One region of the Paenibacillus sp. FSL K6-1217 genome, then DNA from elsewhere that is predicted to be linked to it. Evidence: a T-box and tRNA genes for the amino acid it is inferred to sense, from the RefSeq annotation. Region 1 holds a T-box; the other regions hold tRNA genes.
The links. The T-box of region 1 lies ahead of MHH28_RS16065 (arginine--tRNA ligase). A T-box ahead of a tRNA ligase gene usually reads a tRNA of that ligase, here a tRNA-Arg.
Positions count from the first base shown of each region.

Region 2: it encodes a tRNA-Arg, which carries the amino acid that the T-box ahead of MHH28_RS16065 (arginine--tRNA ligase) is inferred to sense. The anticodon was not compared.
Region 3: it encodes a tRNA-Arg, which carries the amino acid that the T-box ahead of MHH28_RS16065 (arginine--tRNA ligase) is inferred to sense. The anticodon was not compared.

Region 1 is NZ_CP150271.1:3,655,424-3,660,976, reverse strand. It holds gene MHH28_RS16065 (arginine--tRNA ligase) at 1-1,969, opposite strand, end outside; T-box leader at 2,025-2,246, opposite strand; gene MHH28_RS16060 (hypothetical protein) at 2,462-2,767, opposite strand; gene MHH28_RS16055 (hypothetical protein) at 2,993-3,367, shown strand; gene MHH28_RS16050 (SNF2 helicase associated domain-containing protein) at 3,639-5,553, opposite strand, start outside.
Region 2 is NZ_CP150271.1:4,278,212-4,283,764, forward strand. It holds gene MHH28_RS18745 (helix-turn-helix domain-containing protein) at 293-733, shown strand; gene MHH28_RS18750 (ImmA/IrrE family metallo-endopeptidase) at 779-1,192, shown strand; tRNA gene MHH28_RS18755 (tRNA-Pro) at 1,273-1,346, opposite strand; tRNA gene MHH28_RS18760 (tRNA-Gly) at 1,364-1,437, opposite strand; tRNA gene MHH28_RS18765 (tRNA-Pro) at 1,455-1,528, opposite strand; tRNA gene MHH28_RS18770 (tRNA-Arg) at 1,566-1,642, opposite strand; tRNA gene MHH28_RS18775 (tRNA-Gly) at 1,651-1,725, opposite strand; tRNA gene MHH28_RS18780 (tRNA-Leu) at 1,733-1,816, opposite strand; tRNA gene MHH28_RS18785 (tRNA-Lys) at 1,832-1,904, opposite strand; tRNA gene MHH28_RS18790 (tRNA-Gln) at 1,910-1,983, opposite strand; tRNA gene MHH28_RS18795 (tRNA-Val) at 2,037-2,112, opposite strand; tRNA gene MHH28_RS18800 (tRNA-Glu) at 2,254-2,328, opposite strand; tRNA gene MHH28_RS18805 (tRNA-Thr) at 2,340-2,415, opposite strand; tRNA gene MHH28_RS18810 (tRNA-Asn) at 2,417-2,492, opposite strand; rRNA gene rrf (5S ribosomal RNA) at 2,502-2,618, opposite strand; rRNA gene MHH28_RS18820 (23S ribosomal RNA) at 2,673-5,553, opposite strand, start outside.
Region 3 is NZ_CP150271.1:6,077,922-6,083,474, forward strand. It holds rRNA gene MHH28_RS26805 (23S ribosomal RNA) at 1-1,699, shown strand, start outside; tRNA gene MHH28_RS26810 (tRNA-Asn) at 1,761-1,836, shown strand; tRNA gene MHH28_RS26815 (tRNA-Ser) at 1,840-1,929, shown strand; tRNA gene MHH28_RS26820 (tRNA-Glu) at 2,081-2,155, shown strand; tRNA gene MHH28_RS26825 (tRNA-Val) at 2,272-2,347, shown strand; tRNA gene MHH28_RS26830 (tRNA-Met) at 2,380-2,453, shown strand; tRNA gene MHH28_RS26835 (tRNA-Asp) at 2,527-2,604, shown strand; tRNA gene MHH28_RS26840 (tRNA-Gln) at 2,816-2,891, shown strand; tRNA gene MHH28_RS26845 (tRNA-Lys) at 2,916-2,991, shown strand; tRNA gene MHH28_RS26850 (tRNA-Leu) at 3,008-3,091, shown strand; tRNA gene MHH28_RS26855 (tRNA-Gly) at 3,099-3,173, shown strand; tRNA gene MHH28_RS26860 (tRNA-Arg) at 3,184-3,260, shown strand; tRNA gene MHH28_RS26865 (tRNA-Pro) at 3,391-3,464, shown strand; tRNA gene MHH28_RS26870 (tRNA-Gly) at 3,482-3,552, shown strand; gene MHH28_RS26875 (helix-turn-helix transcriptional regulator) at 4,770-5,553, shown strand, end outside.

The sequences.
Region 1 (5,553 bases):
TAGGCAGACCTAGTACATCTAGCGCCTCGCCCAGCGTACTGGTGAAGCTGCGGGTCAGCCAGAGGCGGAAGGCGATGCTAGCTTCCTCGCCCTTAAGGATCGGACAGGCTGAGTAGAAGTTGTTGAAGAGCGAAGCCAGGCTGTGGGCGTAGTTACAGATCGTATTCGGCGTAAGCTCCCGGCTGGCTGTGTAGAGTGTGTCCTGCCACAGGCTGAGCTGCCTTAGCAGGGCCAGCTCAGCCGCTGCGAGCTGAGCCGGGAAGGGCGGCAGTCCGCTCCCGCCACTCCCGCTCCCGCCAACGCCGCTCCCGCCAACGCCGCTCCCGCCAACGCTGCTTCCGCCAACGCTGCTCCCGCCAACGCCGCTCCCGCCAACGCTGCTCCCGCCATCCGCTGCAGCGGCCTTACTAAGCACGCGCTGCGCCCGGGCGTAGGCGTACATCAGGTAGACGCCGGTGTTGCCGGAGATCTCCATCGCCTGCGTGAAGTCGAACACGATCTCGGTGCCCAGATTGAAGCGCAGCAGGTAGTAACGGATGGCAGCGGTGGCGATCAGCCGGCTGGACAGGCCGTTTTTGTCCGAACGGGTGGATTCGATCGTCTCCTCCATGAGCCGGACCAGCTCGGTCACCTTGATCCCGATTCCCTGGCGGCCGGACATGGCGTAGGAATTCTTGCCGCTGGAGGTATCAATGCCCAGCCCGGCCGCAGAAGCGGGACTCAGCGAGACCACTCCGTAGCTAACATGATGCAGCGCGTCTGCCTGCGTTCCGAATCCGAGTGCCTGAAGCGCCTGCTTCACCATCGCCTGCGGATACTCCTGCCGGTAATCGATGACATTGACCACCTGGTCCGCCCGTCCAAAATGCAGAACCTGGCCGGTCAAGCCGGTTGTCCACAGCCCGCTCTGAAATTCGCTGTAGCTGAAGTCCTTCTCCAGCAGTCCGAACTTCCAGAGATGATAGGCGATGTCCTTGGCGGTATAGGTCAGAATTCCGTTCGAGCGCACCAGCACCTTATCCTTCTGATGCTCTTCTCCGGTATCCTGCGCGGGCTGATCTTCGGCGGATTGCTTCAGCAGCCAGCAGCCCGCGAGCTTGCCCTCTGTCTCCTGCACGAATACCTCCGTCTGCGACAGAAGCTCGAAGGCCGAGGACCAGAAGCCCTCCTTCAGAATGCTGCTTTCCCACACCAGCAAATCGTAGTCAATGCCGAACCCCCGCATCTCCTCCACATGCTCTTTCACGATCTGTCCGGCGACGAGGTTACCGATCCAGGCGGTGTTGCCATGGCCCTCCTCCAGCGCATGAAGAATCTCAGTCCGCTTCTGTACCATCTCCGGCTGCTGCGCGTACGTTTTGTTGATCTCGGCATAGATGTCCCAGCAGTAGTCCCCGAACCGGACATGCTCGCCCGCCAGCGGAACATTCAGCAGGCCGGCTACGGTATCTGCCAGCTGATTGCCAAGATCGTCCACATAGTTATGCACCTCAACGGTATGGCCGGTCGCCCGCAGTATTCTGACCAGCGCATCCCCGATACAGGAGTTTCTCAGGTGGCCGATATGTAAACTTTTATTCGGGTTGACGGAGGTATGCTCGACGATCACCTTCTGGCCCATCTTGCCCTGAGGCAGCGTGAAAGTGAAATCCTCTTTTGCCCGCGCCCAGGCCTGCCAATCCAGATACATATTAATAAACCCCGGTCCGGCCACCTCGGTTCTCAACACCAATCCGTGAACAGAGCCCGAAGCTTCTAGCTCGGCGGCGATCAGCCCGGCGATAGCCAGTGGAGCTTGGCGCAGGGGGCGGGCGAGCTGCATGGCGATATTGCTGGAATAATCCCCGTGGTCGGCACTCGCCGGCTGCTCCAGGGCAATCTGTACTTCAGCGATGGCGGGCACGCCCAGGGTGAGGGCGATTTTCTGAACAGACTGCTCCAGACTTTCTTGAATGAGCTCACTTAGCATTGGCATGAATAACAACCTCCTGAATAGGATAACGACAAAAAAAAGCCTTCATCTCCTAAGAGACGAGGCTTGTGCGCTCGCGGTACCACTCTCGTTGCTGAGCCTTACGGTTCAGCCACCTTACAGGTTAACGGTCCTCGGCCGGGGCTTCCTACTCTCAGGTTCAGAAGTCCATCTCACGGGTGCGCTTCATGGTTCTACTCTGTACCGGCTTCCACTTTCCCGGCTCGCTGGGGACTAGATATAAGACCATTACTCTCCCGGTCATCGATTCCATATGGGTTTGTACCAGTATAGCGAATTTCTGACAGAAAGCAAGAGCTCTACAGTAAAAAGTTACACGTCACTGGGCGCACCTGTCAGATTCTTGATGTCCGTTGACCCGTAAATCAGCAGCAGAATTACAATGATCAGCAGGAGTCCACCTGCGAACCCTTCTCCGTCAAAACTGTCCATAGCCCCGTACCCTCACTTTCACTTCCGTCTGTGTGCTCAGGAGTTCTCGGCTTTCTTTTTCAAAGCGGTCATGATCTCGTTCAGCGTCAGGCTGCTGTTATCATCAAGGAAGCTGACCAGCTTATCTACATTGTCATTGCTTAGATCACTTAACGTCTTATATTTGCCTACCAGACTGACGAACAACGATGCGTCCGTGTACATCTGGATAGAGTCAACTTTCAGCTTGCCGGTCAACAGAAGTGCGGCAACGGCAAATTCAAGCCCTTTTGGCGTTTGGGTTTTGGAGCTGGAGGGTGTTTTTTTGGCGGCGGGCTTCTTACCTTTTCCTGGAGGGGGCATGGGAGTCCCTTCTTCCGTTCGGCGTTCGTACGGGAAAGCGCAGCATGGGCGGTTTTTCCTTAATAAAAGATATGCGCAGCTTAAAAAAAGGGTGAATGGGTCCATCAAGTCCACACCACGGCCTCGAAGCCTGAATATAAATATTATGCGATTATTATTTAATCGTTGTGAAGCACCGGATAACTGTGGCACTCATATTTGATTCTGAAGGGAGGACAAGACAAGATGGCGATTCTATCGACAGGTCCTATTGAAAATAACGCTATTTCCGGAGTCAGACCCACGCAGACTGTAACTGTGAAAATATCGAAGCGAAATGCGGCGGGAGGCTCCTCCCTCAGCATTCAGGGATATGTGCTGGGAGCGACAAGGACGCTTTATGTAAGTGAGGTTATTCATATTGCTCCGAATGAAGTGGTGACCAAGAATTATTTTGCTGACCTGGATGCGTATGAGTTTGTTTTCTTAACGGCAGATGCTGCGGAAGAAGATGAGATCGGAATCTCAGTATGGGGCAAATCCTCCACCGGCCAGCTGGTGGCTGCGCACCGTGTAGTTACACATGAGAAATTAGGCTCTCAAGATCAAATACAACAATAGATTATTTGTGTGTGACATCTGAACATTATGATGGATAACCAAACAGGGACCTCCCGGGGCGTAACCGCTCAGGAGAGTCCCTGTTTGAATTTATTTATACCAGATCGCAAGCCTCGGCAGGCATCCAGTGGGCATTCTGGCAAACTCGGATAACAGCCGGAGGTGGAACGGAGGAGCAGATGCAGCCAAGCCCTCCGGCTCCAGGCTACGGATGCACGACCCATGCATCCCCCGCGCTAACTGCCCCGCACAGGCTACGACCGGTGGCAGGTCAGATCGAAAGGATCTCACGGATGTCCTGCTCGCTCAGGCTGGACAGTGCCTCCTGCCCCGGTTGGATAACCTCGTCAATCAGGTTTTTCTTCTTTTGCTGAAGCTCGTACATCTTATCCTCTACCGTCCCCTGGGCAACGAGGCGGATCACCTGGACTATCTTTTTCTGCCCGATCCGGTGGGCGCGGTCGGCAGCCTGCTGCTCGACCGCAGGATTCCACCACAGGTCATAGAGAATGACCGTATCGGCACCGGTCAGGTTAAGGCCGGTGCCGCCCGCCTTCAGCGAGATCAGGAACAGGTCGTGCTCGCCTTCATTGAAGCGGCTGCACAGCTCAACCCGCCGGGAGGCCGGGGTCTGTCCGTCCAGATAGAAATGCGGAATACCGAGCAGCGCCAGCTCGCGTCCGATCATGCCCAGCATCTGCGTGAACTGCGAGAAGATCAGCATCCGCTTGCCGGAGCTGCGGCATTCGTCGATGATCTCCAGCAACTGCTCGAATTTGCCGGAGCCGCCGGTATATCCGTCCACGAACAGGGCCGGATGGCAGCATAGCTGGCGCAGCCGGGTCAGTCCGGCAAGCACCTTGATCCGGCCGTTGCCGAAGCTGTCGCTGTCCAGATGCTTGAGCGCTTCTTTGCGCAGGCGGGCGAGGTACGCGACGTAGAGCCTTTTCTGCTCCGGCAGCAGCTCGGAGGCTTGCAGAGACTCGATCTTATCCGGCAGCTCCTTCAGCACATCACTCTTAAGGCGGCGCAGGAGGAAGGGGCGGGCGCGTCTGGCGACAGTCTCCCGGGGAAGGTCATGAAAGGCCTTCTTCCCGGGGAACAATCCGGGCAGGACGACGCTGAAGATCGACCACAGGTCCTCCAGCGCATTCTCCACCGGTGTTCCGGTCAGCGCGAAGCGGTAGCGGGTCTGGAGCAGTCTGACAGCCTGCGCGGTCATAGTCTCATGATTCTTGATCATCTGCGCTTCATCCAGAATGAGCGTATGGAACGACTGCTTGGCATACATATCCACATCCCTGCGCAGCAGCGGGTACGAGGTAATTATGACATCATGCCCGGCCTTGTTCCGTAAGGTCCGTCCGCGTTCACCGGAGCTGCCGTCCGCAATGACCGCCTGAATCTCCGGGGCGAAGCGCTTCAGCTCGTTAAGCCAGTTATAGAGCAGGGAGGCGGGTGCCACAATAAGTGCAGGCACGCCGCTCTGCCGGATGTCGGCCAGCATAGAGAGCAGGAAGGTGATGCTCTGCAGTGTTTTGCCAAGGCCCATATCGTCCGCCAGAATCCCGCCGAAACGGTAATGGGCCAGCGTCCTCATCCACTGGAAGCCGTACTGCTGATAATCCCGCAGCACAGGAGCGAGACTCTCCGGCAGCGGGAAGTCCAGATTCTCGGGACTCGCCAGGTTGGCCAGCAGCCGCCGGAAGGAGCGGCCGGTCTGGATGGTATCCCCCTGGACACTTCCCGCATGGAGATGGAGGGCGCGGACCAGCGGCAGGGAGAACTCCGTGCTGCGGATATCCGCGCTGCGGACGCCAAGCTCGTTCATCAGAGCGATGATCTCCTGGAATTCTGCGGTATCCAGCGGGAGCAGGGCCCCGTCCGGGAGCCGGTAATATTTACGCTTTTCCTGGAGGGATTGCAGGACCTGGGTAATGTCCTTCTCCGTGATGCCCTCCATGGCGAACTTGAAGTCCAGCCAGTCGGTCTTCTCGTTCCAGCTCAGGCTGACCTTGGGCGCTGCATGCTCCGTAAGCACCCGCTGCTTGACCGCAGTGGTCGCATAGACCTGAAGCAGCGGCTCCAACAGCGGGATGGTATGGTGCAGGAAGTCGAATTCCCCGTCCTCGTCACGCATGATATATCCGCTCTCTGTCCGCGAGAAGGACTCATGCGCCATCAGG
Region 2 (5,553 bases), 620 kb from region 1:
TACCACTCCTTAGATGTTATACAGATTTATGAACTTTGTTGCGGACCTTTCCGGCCAAATGTGTTAAAATTCTACTTGTTCGTATAGTGTTCGCTTTTTTTAATAATATACCACTTATCTACCAATTCAGTAAAATCCCATTTTCGCCCGTTTTGCAGCATAAACAAGACCTATGCATGGTCATTCTTACCTTTTGGCAATATTGGACTCTTTATTGTTTACCTATTGGCATAAATAGCTTATAGTAGTAGCAACAGCTTTTTAGGCGATTAGGGATAAGGAGTGGTTATCGATGGCAGAGGAATTCGGAAACTATCTGAGACAGCTACGGGAAAGAAAGGGACTGACCATTAATCAGCTGGCAGCCCTTGCCGGAATCAGCGGAGCCCAAATATCACGGATAGAGAATGGATTGCGGGGTGTCCCTAAGCCGGCTACCCTGCGTAAGATTGCGGAAGCAACGGATGTCTCCTACGAGGAGCTTATGGGCCATGCCGGTTATTTAACAGAGACTGAGGGCAGTACAGAAGGCTCTGTGCCTGCGTGGGCCACGAGCAAGGATAAGCGGGACTTCCGCCAAATGCTGGAAGACGACGGTGAGCTGATGTTTGACGGGATTCCCTTGAACAAGGAGGACAAGCAGCGGATTAAGGATGTATTAACCGGCCTATTCTGGGAGGCGAAGCAGATGAACAAGCGGACCAAGCCCAAGCACGATCCAGGCAAGGAGTAAGTACCAGGCAATCCAACTACTATTAACATGCTGCGGGTGAAGAATATGGATGAGCTAATCAAGCGTTTGGTCAAAAAATACAATACCAGCAGCCCCTTCGAGCTGGCTGAAGCACTGGGGATCCATATCCGGTTCATGCATCTGGGTGACGGGACCAAGGGCCTCTATTACCGTAAGCTAAGAAGAAGGTTCATCGTCATTCATAACCAGCTGCCACTGGAGTGGCAACGATTCGTATGCGCGCATGAACTCGCGCATGACCGTCTGCATAAAGGGGTCAACCGGTTCTTTCTGGAGGAGAATTCCTATTTCTCGTCAGGCAAGCTGGAGCGGCAGGCTAACCTATTCGCGATCAAGCTGCTATCGGTCGGCACTGCCATTGAGCAGGATGAATCGGTGCAGAGCTATTATGCAAGGATCGGCATCCCGGCAGAGGTTGTCTTTTTTTTAGACGATTAAAGGAACATACGTTCCTTTGATGACGCAACAAAAAACTCTTACCGCAGTAAGAGTTCATTTGCCAGCCATAAGCTGTTCGATCGGGATGACACGATTTGAACATGCGACCCCCTGGTCCCAAACCAGGTGCTCTACCAAGCTGAGCTACATCCCGAAACTATGAGATTAATATGGAGCGGGTGATGGGAATCGAACCCACGCTATCAGCTTGGAAGGCTGAAGTTCTACCATTGAACTACACCCGCACAGGTGAAATGAAATATCGGGATGACACGATTTGAACATGCGACCCCCTGGTCCCAAACCAGGTGCTCTACCAAGCTGAGCTACATCCCGTTAATAAAAGTGAAACGATGATTCAATAAAGTGATAATGGCGCGCCCTGAGAGATTCGAACTCCCGGCCTTTTGATTCGTAGTCAAACGCTCTATCCAGCTGAGCTAAGGGCGCAAAAACATTGGAGCGGACGACGGGAATCGAACCCGCGACCCTCGCCTTGGCAAGGCGATGCTCTACCGCTGAGCCACGTCCGCAAATAAGTGGTGCGCGTGAAGGGACTTGAACCCCCACGTCTTACGACGCCAGATCCTAAGTCTGGTGCGTCTGCCATTCCGCCACACGCGCATGAATTAATAAAAGTGAGCCATGAAGGACTCGAACCTTCGACACCCTGATTAAAAGTCAGGTGCTCTACCAACTGAGCTAATGGCTCATATTTGGCAGGGGATATAGGATTCGAACCTATGATGACGGAGTCAGAGTCCGTTGCCTTACCACTTGGCGAATCCCCTACAATAGATACCTATATAATGCCCACAATTTCACCCAAATATCAAGGACATTATGGTGGAGGCTGAGGGGTTCGAACCCCCGACCCTCTGCTTGTAAGGCAGATGCTCTCCCAGCTGAGCTAAGCCTCCATATGTATGGTGACTAATAAGGGTACTGATTAATAATGGTGACCCGTATGGGATACTCTTCACTCCGTTACGAGATTGCGAAGTATTCCTAACGACGCCTATGCTTCAACGAACCTAAGGAATTCTCATCCCATAAAAAAGTGGTGACCCGTATGGGATTCGAACCCATGTTACCTCCGTGAAAGGGAGGTGTCTTAACCCCTTGACCAACGGGCCTAATAAATTTGTGGAGCTCTCAACCGGATTCGAACCGGTGACCTCTTCCTTACCATGGAAGCACTCTACCTGCTGAGCTATGAGAGCATGGCTCCCCGAACAGGACTCGAACCTGTGACAACTCGATTAACAGTCGAGTGCTCTACCAACTGAGCTATCAGGGAATATTGTCCGCTTGGCAACGTCCTACTCTCCCAGGACCCTTCGGTCCAAGTACCATCGGCGCTGGAGGGCTTAACGGTCGTGTTCGGGATGGGTACGTGTGGAACCCCTCCGCTATCGCCACCAAACGGCAGGCTTGATCGCCTGAAAACTGAATCCGAAACGAATCTGTGTATTAGAAATTGGATAAGCCCTCGACCGATTAGTATTGGTCAGCTCCATGCATTGCTGCACTTCCACCTCCAACCTATCTACCTCGTCGTCTTCAAGGGGTCTTACATACTGGGAAATCTCATCTTGAGGGGGGCTTCACGCTTAGATGCTTTCAGCGCTTATCCCGTCCGTACGTAGCTACTCAGCCATGCTCCTGGCGGAACAACTGATGCACCAGCGGTACGTCCATCCCGGTCCTCTCGTACTAAGGACAGCTCCTCTCAAATTTCCTGCGCCCACGACAGATAGGGACCGAACTGTCTCACGACGTTCTGAACCCAGCTCGCGTACCGCTTTAATGGGCGAACAGCCCAACCCTTGGGACCTACTTCAGCCCCAGGATGCGATGAGCCGACATCGAGGTGCCAAACCTCCCCGTCGATGTGGACTCTTGGGGGAGATAAGCCTGTTATCCCCAGGGTAGCTTTTATCCGTTGAGCGATGGCCCTTCCATGCGGTACCACCGGATCACTAAGTCCGACTTTCGTCCCTGCTCGACTTGTAGGTCTCGCAGTCAAGCTCCCTTATGCCTTTGCACTCTGCGAATGATTTCCAACCATTCTGAGGGAACCTTTGAACGCCTCCGTTACTCTTTAGGAGGCGACCGCCCCAGTCAAACTGCCCGCCTGACACGGTCCCCGTACCCGATAAGGGCACCAGGTTAGAACCTAGATACGATCAGGGTGGTATCCCAACGGCGCCTCCGCAGAAGCTTGCGCTCCTGCCTCACCGGCTCCCACCTATCCTGTACAGATCGTACCCAAATTCAATATCAAGCTGCAGTAAAGCTCCATGGGGTCTTTCCGTCTTGTCGCGGGTAACCTGCATCTTCACAGGTATTAAAATTTCACCGGATCTCTCGTTGAGACAGCGCCCAAGTCGTTACGCCATTCGTGCGGGTCAGAATTTACCTGACAAGGAATTTCGCTACCTTAGGACCGTTATAGTTACGGCCGCCGTTTACTGGGGCTTCGGTTCACAGCTTCGGGTTTAACCCCTAACCGCTCCCCTTAACCTTCCAGCACCGGGCAGGCGTCAGCCCGTATACTTCGCCTTGCGGCTTCGCACAGACCTGTGTTTTTGCTAAACAGTCGCTTGGGCCTTTTCACTGCGGCCCCCTCGGGCTATTCACCCTACCGAGGCACCCCTTCTCCCGAAGTTACGGGGTCATTTTGCCGAGTTCCTTAACGAGAGTTCTTCCGCGCGCCTTAGAATTCTCTTCTCGCCTACCTGTGTCGGTTTGCGGTACGGGCACCTTCTCCTGGCTAGAGGCTTTTCTTGGCAGTGTGAGATCATGACCTTCGCTACTGTAATTTTCGCTCCCCATCACAGCCCAGCCTTACGATGTGCGGATTTGCCTGCACACCAGCCTCACTGCTTAGACGGACATCCATCAGTCCGCGTCACTACCCTCCTGCGTCACCCCATCGCTCATAGCGGATTACGGTGGTACAGTAATTTCAAACTGTTGTCCTTCGACTACGCCTGTCGGCCTCGCCTTAGGTCCCGACTTACCCTGAGCGGACGAGCCTTCCTCAGGAAACCTTGGGCTTTCGGCGGATCAGATTCTCACTGATCTTTTCGTTACTCATACCGGCATTCTCACTTGTATGCTGTCCAGCGCTCCTTACGGTACACCTTCAACCCACATACAACGCTCCCCTACCCCAGATGCAAAGCATCTAGCCATAGCTTCGGTGGTGTGTTTAGCCCCGTTACATTTTCGGCGCAGAGTCACTCGACCAGTGAGCTATTACGCACTCTTTCAATGGTGGCTGCTTCTAAGCCAACATCCTGGTTGTCTGTGCAACTCCACATCCTTTCCCACTTAACACACACTTGGGGACCTTAGCTGATGGTCTGGGCTGTTTCCCTTTTGACAATGGATCTTAGCACTCACTGTCTGACTCCCGGCAAGAAGTAAATGGCATTCGGAGTTTGACTGAGCTTGGTAACCCTTGCGGGCCCCGCACCCAATCAGTGCTCTACCTCCACCACTCCATTCACCGAGGCTAGCCCTAAAGCTATTTCGGGGAGAACCAGCTATCTCCGAGTTCGATTGGAATTTCTCCGCTACCCCCACCTCATCCCCGCATTTTTCAACATGCGTGGGTTCGGGCCTCCAGTGCGTGTTACCGCACCTTCACCCTGGACAGGGGTAGATCACACGGTTTCGGGTCTACGTCCACATACTCAGTCGCCCTATTCAGACTCGCTTTCGCTGCGGCTCCGGCTTCTCACCTTAACCTTGCATGTTAAACGTAACTCGCCGGTTCATTCTACAAAAGGCACGCCATCACCCCTAAAACGGGCTCTGACTTTTTGTAAGCACACGGTTTCAGGTTCTATTTCACTCCCCTTCCGGGGTGCTTTTCACCTTTCCCTCACGGTACTGTTTCACTATCGGTCGCCAGGTAGTATTTAGCCTTAGCAGATGGTCCTGCTGGATTCATACGGGGTTTCACGTGCCCCGCACTACTCGGGATCCGTCTCGGAGGGAACACAGTTTGGGCTACAGGGCTTTTACCTCTATCGCGGGCCTTTCCAGACCTCTTCGCCTACTCGATTCCTTTGTAACTCCATGTGAGACGTCCCACAACCCCAAGAGGCAAGCCCCTTGGTTTAGGCTGTTCCGCGTTCGCTCGCCGCTACTGACGGAATCACTATTGTTTTCTCTTCCTCAGGGTACTTAGATGTTTCAGTTCCCCTGGTCTGCCTCTGCGTATCCTATGTATTCAGATACGAGTAACTGCGAATTACCACAGCTGGGTTTCCCCATTCGGACACCCCCGGATCAAAGCTTGCTTACAGCTCCCCGAGGCAGTTTCGTTGTTCGCCACGTCCTTCGTC
Region 3 (5,553 bases), 2.4 Mb from region 1:
GGGGTAGGGGAGCGTTGTATGTGGGTTGAAGGTGTACCGTAAGGAGCGCTGGACAGCATACAAGTGAGAATGCCGGTATGAGTAACGAAAAGATCAGTGAGAATCTGATCCGCCGAAAGCCCAAGGTTTCCTGAGGAAGGCTCGTCCGCTCAGGGTAAGTCGGGACCTAAGGCGAGGCCGACAGGCGTAGTCGAAGGACAACAGTTTGAAATTACTGTACCACCGTAATCCGCTATGAGCGATGGGGTGACGCAGGAGGGTAGTGACGCGGACTGATGGATGTCCGTCTAAGCAGTGAGGCTGGTGTGCAGGCAAATCCGCACACTACTAAGGCTGGGCTGTGATGGGGAGCGAAAATTATAGTAGCGAAGGTCATGATCTCACACTGCCAAGAAAAGCCTCTAGTCAGGAGAAGGTGCCCGTACCGCAAACCGACACAGGTAGGCGAGAAGAGAATTCTAAGGCGCGCGGAAGAACTCTCGTTAAGGAACTCGGCAAAATGACCCCGTAACTTCGGGAGAAGGGGTGCCTCGGTAGGGTGAATAGCCCGAGGGGGCCGCAGTGAAAAGGCCCAAGCGACTGTTTAGCAAAAACACAGGTCTGTGCGAAGCCGCAAGGCGAAGTATACGGGCTGACGCCTGCCCGGTGCTGGAAGGTTAAGGGGAGCGGTTAGGAGCAATCCGAAGCTGTGAACCGAAGCCCCAGTAAACGGCGGCCGTAACTATAACGGTCCTAAGGTAGCGAAATTCCTTGTCAGGTAAATTCTGACCCGCACGAATGGCGTAACGACTTGGGCGCTGTCTCAACGAGAGATCCGGTGAAATTTTAATACCTGTGAAGATGCAGGTTACCCGCGACAAGACGGAAAGACCCCATGGAGCTTTACTGCAGCTTGATATTGAATTTGGGTACGATCTGTACAGGATAGGTGGGAGCCGGTGAGGCAGGAGCGCAAGCTTCTGCGGAGGCGCCGTTGGGATACCACCCTGATCGTATCTAGGTTCTAACCTGGTGCCCTTATCGGGTACGGGGACCGTGTCAGGCGGGCAGTTTGACTGGGGCGGTCGCCTCCTAAAGAGTAACGGAGGCGTTCAAAGGTTCCCTCAGAATGGTTGGAAATCATTCGCAGAGTGCAAAGGCATAAGGGAGCTTGACTGCGAGACCTACAAGTCGAGCAGGGACGAAAGTCGGACTTAGTGATCCGGTGGTACCGCATGGAAGGGCCATCGCTCAACGGATAAAAGCTACCCTGGGGATAACAGGCTTATCTCCCCCAAGAGTCCACATCGACGGGGAGGTTTGGCACCTCGATGTCGGCTCATCGCATCCTGGGGCTGAAGTAGGTCCCAAGGGTTGGGCTGTTCGCCCATTAAAGCGGTACGCGAGCTGGGTTCAGAACGTCGTGAGACAGTTCGGTCCCTATCTGTCGTGGGCGCAGGAAATTTGAGAGGAGCTGTCCTTAGTACGAGAGGACCGGGATGGACGTACCGCTGGTGCATCAGTTGTTCCGCCAGGAGCATGGCTGAGTAGCTACGTACGGACGGGATAAGCGCTGAAAGCATCTAAGCGTGAAGCCCCCCTCAAGATGAGATTTCCCAGTATGTAAGACCCCTTGAAGACGACGAGGTAGATAGGTTGGAGGTGGAAGTGCAGCAATGCATGGAGCTGACCAATACTAATCGGTCGAGGGCTTATCCAATTTCTAATACACAGATTCGTTTCGGATTCAGTTTTCAGGCGATCAAGCCTGATATGTATATTCCCTGATAGCTCAGTTGGTAGAGCACTCGACTGTTAATCGAGTTGTCACAGGTTCGAGTCCTGTTCGGGGAGCCATATGGAGAGGTGTCCGAGTTTGGCCGAAGGAGCACGATTGGAAATCGTGTAGGCGCCACAAGCGTCTCGAGGGTTCGAATCCCTCTCTCTCCGTAGCGTTACTTCCCTGCAAAGGGATGAGAACCCTCCGTGGTTCGTTGGAGCATAAGCTTCGTTAGCACTACATCGCAATCTCGTAACGAAGTGAAGAGTATCCCTCTCTCTCCGTAGCGTTACTTTTCACTGAATACTTTTTACACAGCATGGCTCGTTGGTCAAGGGGTTAAGACACCTCCCTTTCACGGAGGTAACATGGGTTCGAATCCCATACGAGTCACCAATTTCTTCTTCGATTAATGGGATGAGAATTCCCTGGGTTCGTTGAAGCATAAGCATCGTAAGGAATACTTCGCAATCTCGTAACGGAGTGGAGAGTATCCCATACGAGTCATATATGGAGGCTTAGCTCAGCTGGGAGAGCATCTGCCTTACAAGCAGAGGGTCGGGGGTTCGAACCCCTCAGCCTCCACCATCTATCTTAACCGAATAGATATTGTTCAATGACGCGGGGTGGAGCAGCCCGGTAGCTCGTCGGGCTCATAACCCGAAGGCCGCAGGTTCAAATCCTGCCCCCGCAATTGTTCCCCACAAGTGGAAGATTTGCTCTGAAGCATATTCCGAATACTTTCCGGGGGACCCAAATGCCAACATGGAACCGTGGTGTAGTTGGCCTAACATGCCTGCCTGTCACGCAGGAGATCGCGGGTTCGAATCCCGTCGGTTCCGCCATTTAATGGCGTAAGGGATGAGAAATCCCTGGGTTCGTTGAAGCATAAGCTTCGAAAGGAATACTTCGCAATCTCCTAACGGAGTGAAGAGTATCCCGTCGGTTCCGCCATTTTTATTGTATCCTTGTATCAAGGTGTAAGGGATTGAGCATCCTATATCTCGAAGTATAGAGTATCCATCCGATTCCGTAGTGTTCTGCTAATTATAATATTGGGGATTAGCCAAGCGGTAAGGCAACGGACTTTGACTCCGTCATTCCATAGGTTCGATTCCTATATCCCCAGCCATTTTTTTGAATGTTTCTCTTATGAGAGCCATTAGCTCAGTTGGTAGAGCACCTGACTTTTAATCAGGGTGTCGAAGGTTCGAGTCCTTCATGGCTCACCATTTTCTTGTAACGTGTGCGCGTGTGGCGGAATGGCAGACGCACCAGACTTAGGATCTGGCGTTTCACGACGTGGGGGTTCAAGTCCCTTCACGCGCACCATGTTTTTGCGGACGTGGCTCAGCGGTAGAGCATCGCCTTGCCAAGGCGAGGGTCGCGGGTTCGATTCCCGTCGTCCGCTCCATATAGATTTTGCGCCCTTAGCTCAGCTGGATAGAGCGTTTGACTACGAATCAAAAGGCCGGGAGTTCGAATCTCTCAGGGCGCGCCATTATCACATCATTGATTCAACAAAGTGTCCTCAGATTCGAACGAGTTCGTTGGAGCATAGGCTTCGATAGGATCACTTCGCAATCGGATGTGCAGCATCCGAATCTCTCAGGGCGCGCCATTTTTATTATCGGGATGTAGCTCAGCTTGGTAGAGCACCTGGTTTGGGACCAGGGGGTCGCATGTTCAAATCGTGTCATCCCGATATTTCATTTCACCTGTGCGGGTGTAGTTCAATGGTAGAACTTCAGCCTTCCAAGCTGATAGCGTGGGTTCGATTCCCATCACCCGCTTATATCTGTATCACCTAAGTCCGTCAGCCCTATGGGGAAGACGGACTTTTTTGTTGTATTAGGAAACTATAGTTTCCTGCTGCTGTGGAAAAGGTGTGTGTAAATTTGTAGATAAGAGTTCTTGGAAGGATTCGTAGAATGACTTCGATGCGGAATGTGACTGAAGGCTGAAGGTATGCTTAAACCGAATACAATGGGCAGGTATAGGCATACGGACCAAATATATGTCAAAAACAGCATACGTTGTGCCCGCAAGCAGGCATACGGACCAAATGTATGTCAAAAACAGCATACGTTGTGCCCGCAAGCAGGCATACGGGCCAAATGTATGTCAAAAACAGCATACGTTGTGCCCGCAAGCAGGCATACGGGCCAAATGTATGTGGAAAACAGCATACATTCGGTGCTGGTAAGCAGGCATACGGGCCAAATGTATGTGGAAAACAGCATACGTTGTGCTCGTAAGTAGGCATACGGATCAAATGTATGTAGAAAACAGCATACATTGTGTTCGCGCAAAGGTAATTTTATTCATCCGTTAGGATGATTTTGTCGTGTCCTTTATTTAGGAAATATGTGCGGAAATCCGAATACAATTGGTGCTGCTCCGATGAGGAATGGGCCCTACGCTCCGCAGGCCGTAACATTTTAGAGAAATCCTGCAAGAAGTGAAGGAATACTGCCCAATAGAAGCGCCGGATTCAGAAATCCTGCATGAAATACAACAATGCCAGCGCTAATTTGTACTAAACACCGGAATTCCTGCAAATGATGCAACAATGTACCGTAGCCCGTAACATTTCTAGAGAAATCCTGCAAAATGTGCAACAATGCGGCTCCGAGCAAGTGGGCGGTGAGAGAGAACGCTTAGAATTGACTAGAGGTAGGATACGGGAGTACCGCCATGAAAGGAAAAACACTTCAGAACGCGTGCGACCAACCCCGACCAACCGAATACATTCGCTGCTGAGGAGCTATCCTCCTACCTTGCTAGGCTGTAGTCGTCAAAAGGTCGCCAGAAGGCGGTTGATGGAGAAAAGTGAGCTCCCTGTAAGCGTGGTATAGAGGGACCAGTATGGTTCACCCACCAGGGGGATTTTGATGTAGTCAGGGGAATGTTGCAATAGTATTGCGGAGCGTTATGTTTCTATAGAACTGATATAGTATAGCTATGGGAACATAGACAACATTGACTTGGAAGCTGAGGAGCATATGCAATGACAGACAAAGTAATACGGATTTTCAGAATCATTAACGCTATTCAGTCGAACCCCGGGATTACGGCGGCGGACCTGGCCTTCAGGTGCGAGGTGAATATTAGAACGATCTACAGGGATCTTGAGGTGATCAGCCACTTTGCTCCGGTTACGAATCAGGGAAGAGGCACGGGGTACCGGTTCATGGGGAAGTTCTTTTTGTATCCGCTGGATTTCTCGGAGCAGGAGTCGCTGGCGTTCTCGCTGCTGCCATCGGTCCTCAATCAGGATCGAATCCCGCCGGGATTCCATTCTGCGTACGACAAGGTGATGGGCACCCATCTGAAAGAGAAATCCAGGCAGAACGGCCTGCTGGAGGATATAGCGGATATTATCCAAATGGGCACGCCGGCCTACCGCAAGGAGAGCAGGAACTTCCTGCAGCCGCTCATTGGAGCGATTCTGGAGCAACGCAGCATCCGGACGGTCTACCACTCGCAGTCACGCAACGCCACTACAGCACGGGAGATTGACCCGTATTATCTGATCCCGCGGGATCAGCGCTTTTATCTGATTGGCTATTGCCACCTGAAGGGAGCGATTCGTACGTTTCGGATTAGCCGATTTGAGCAGGTAGAGATGACGGCTTCCACTTTTGATAAGGGGAATTTCAATATTAAGAAGTATCTGAAAAACACCTGGTCGATCAACCGCGGAGCCCGGAATATCACGTTCAAGGTACGGTTCCATCCGGAGGTGGCGCGTTATATTAAGGAAGAGGAGCTGTTCGTACAGCCCCGGATGA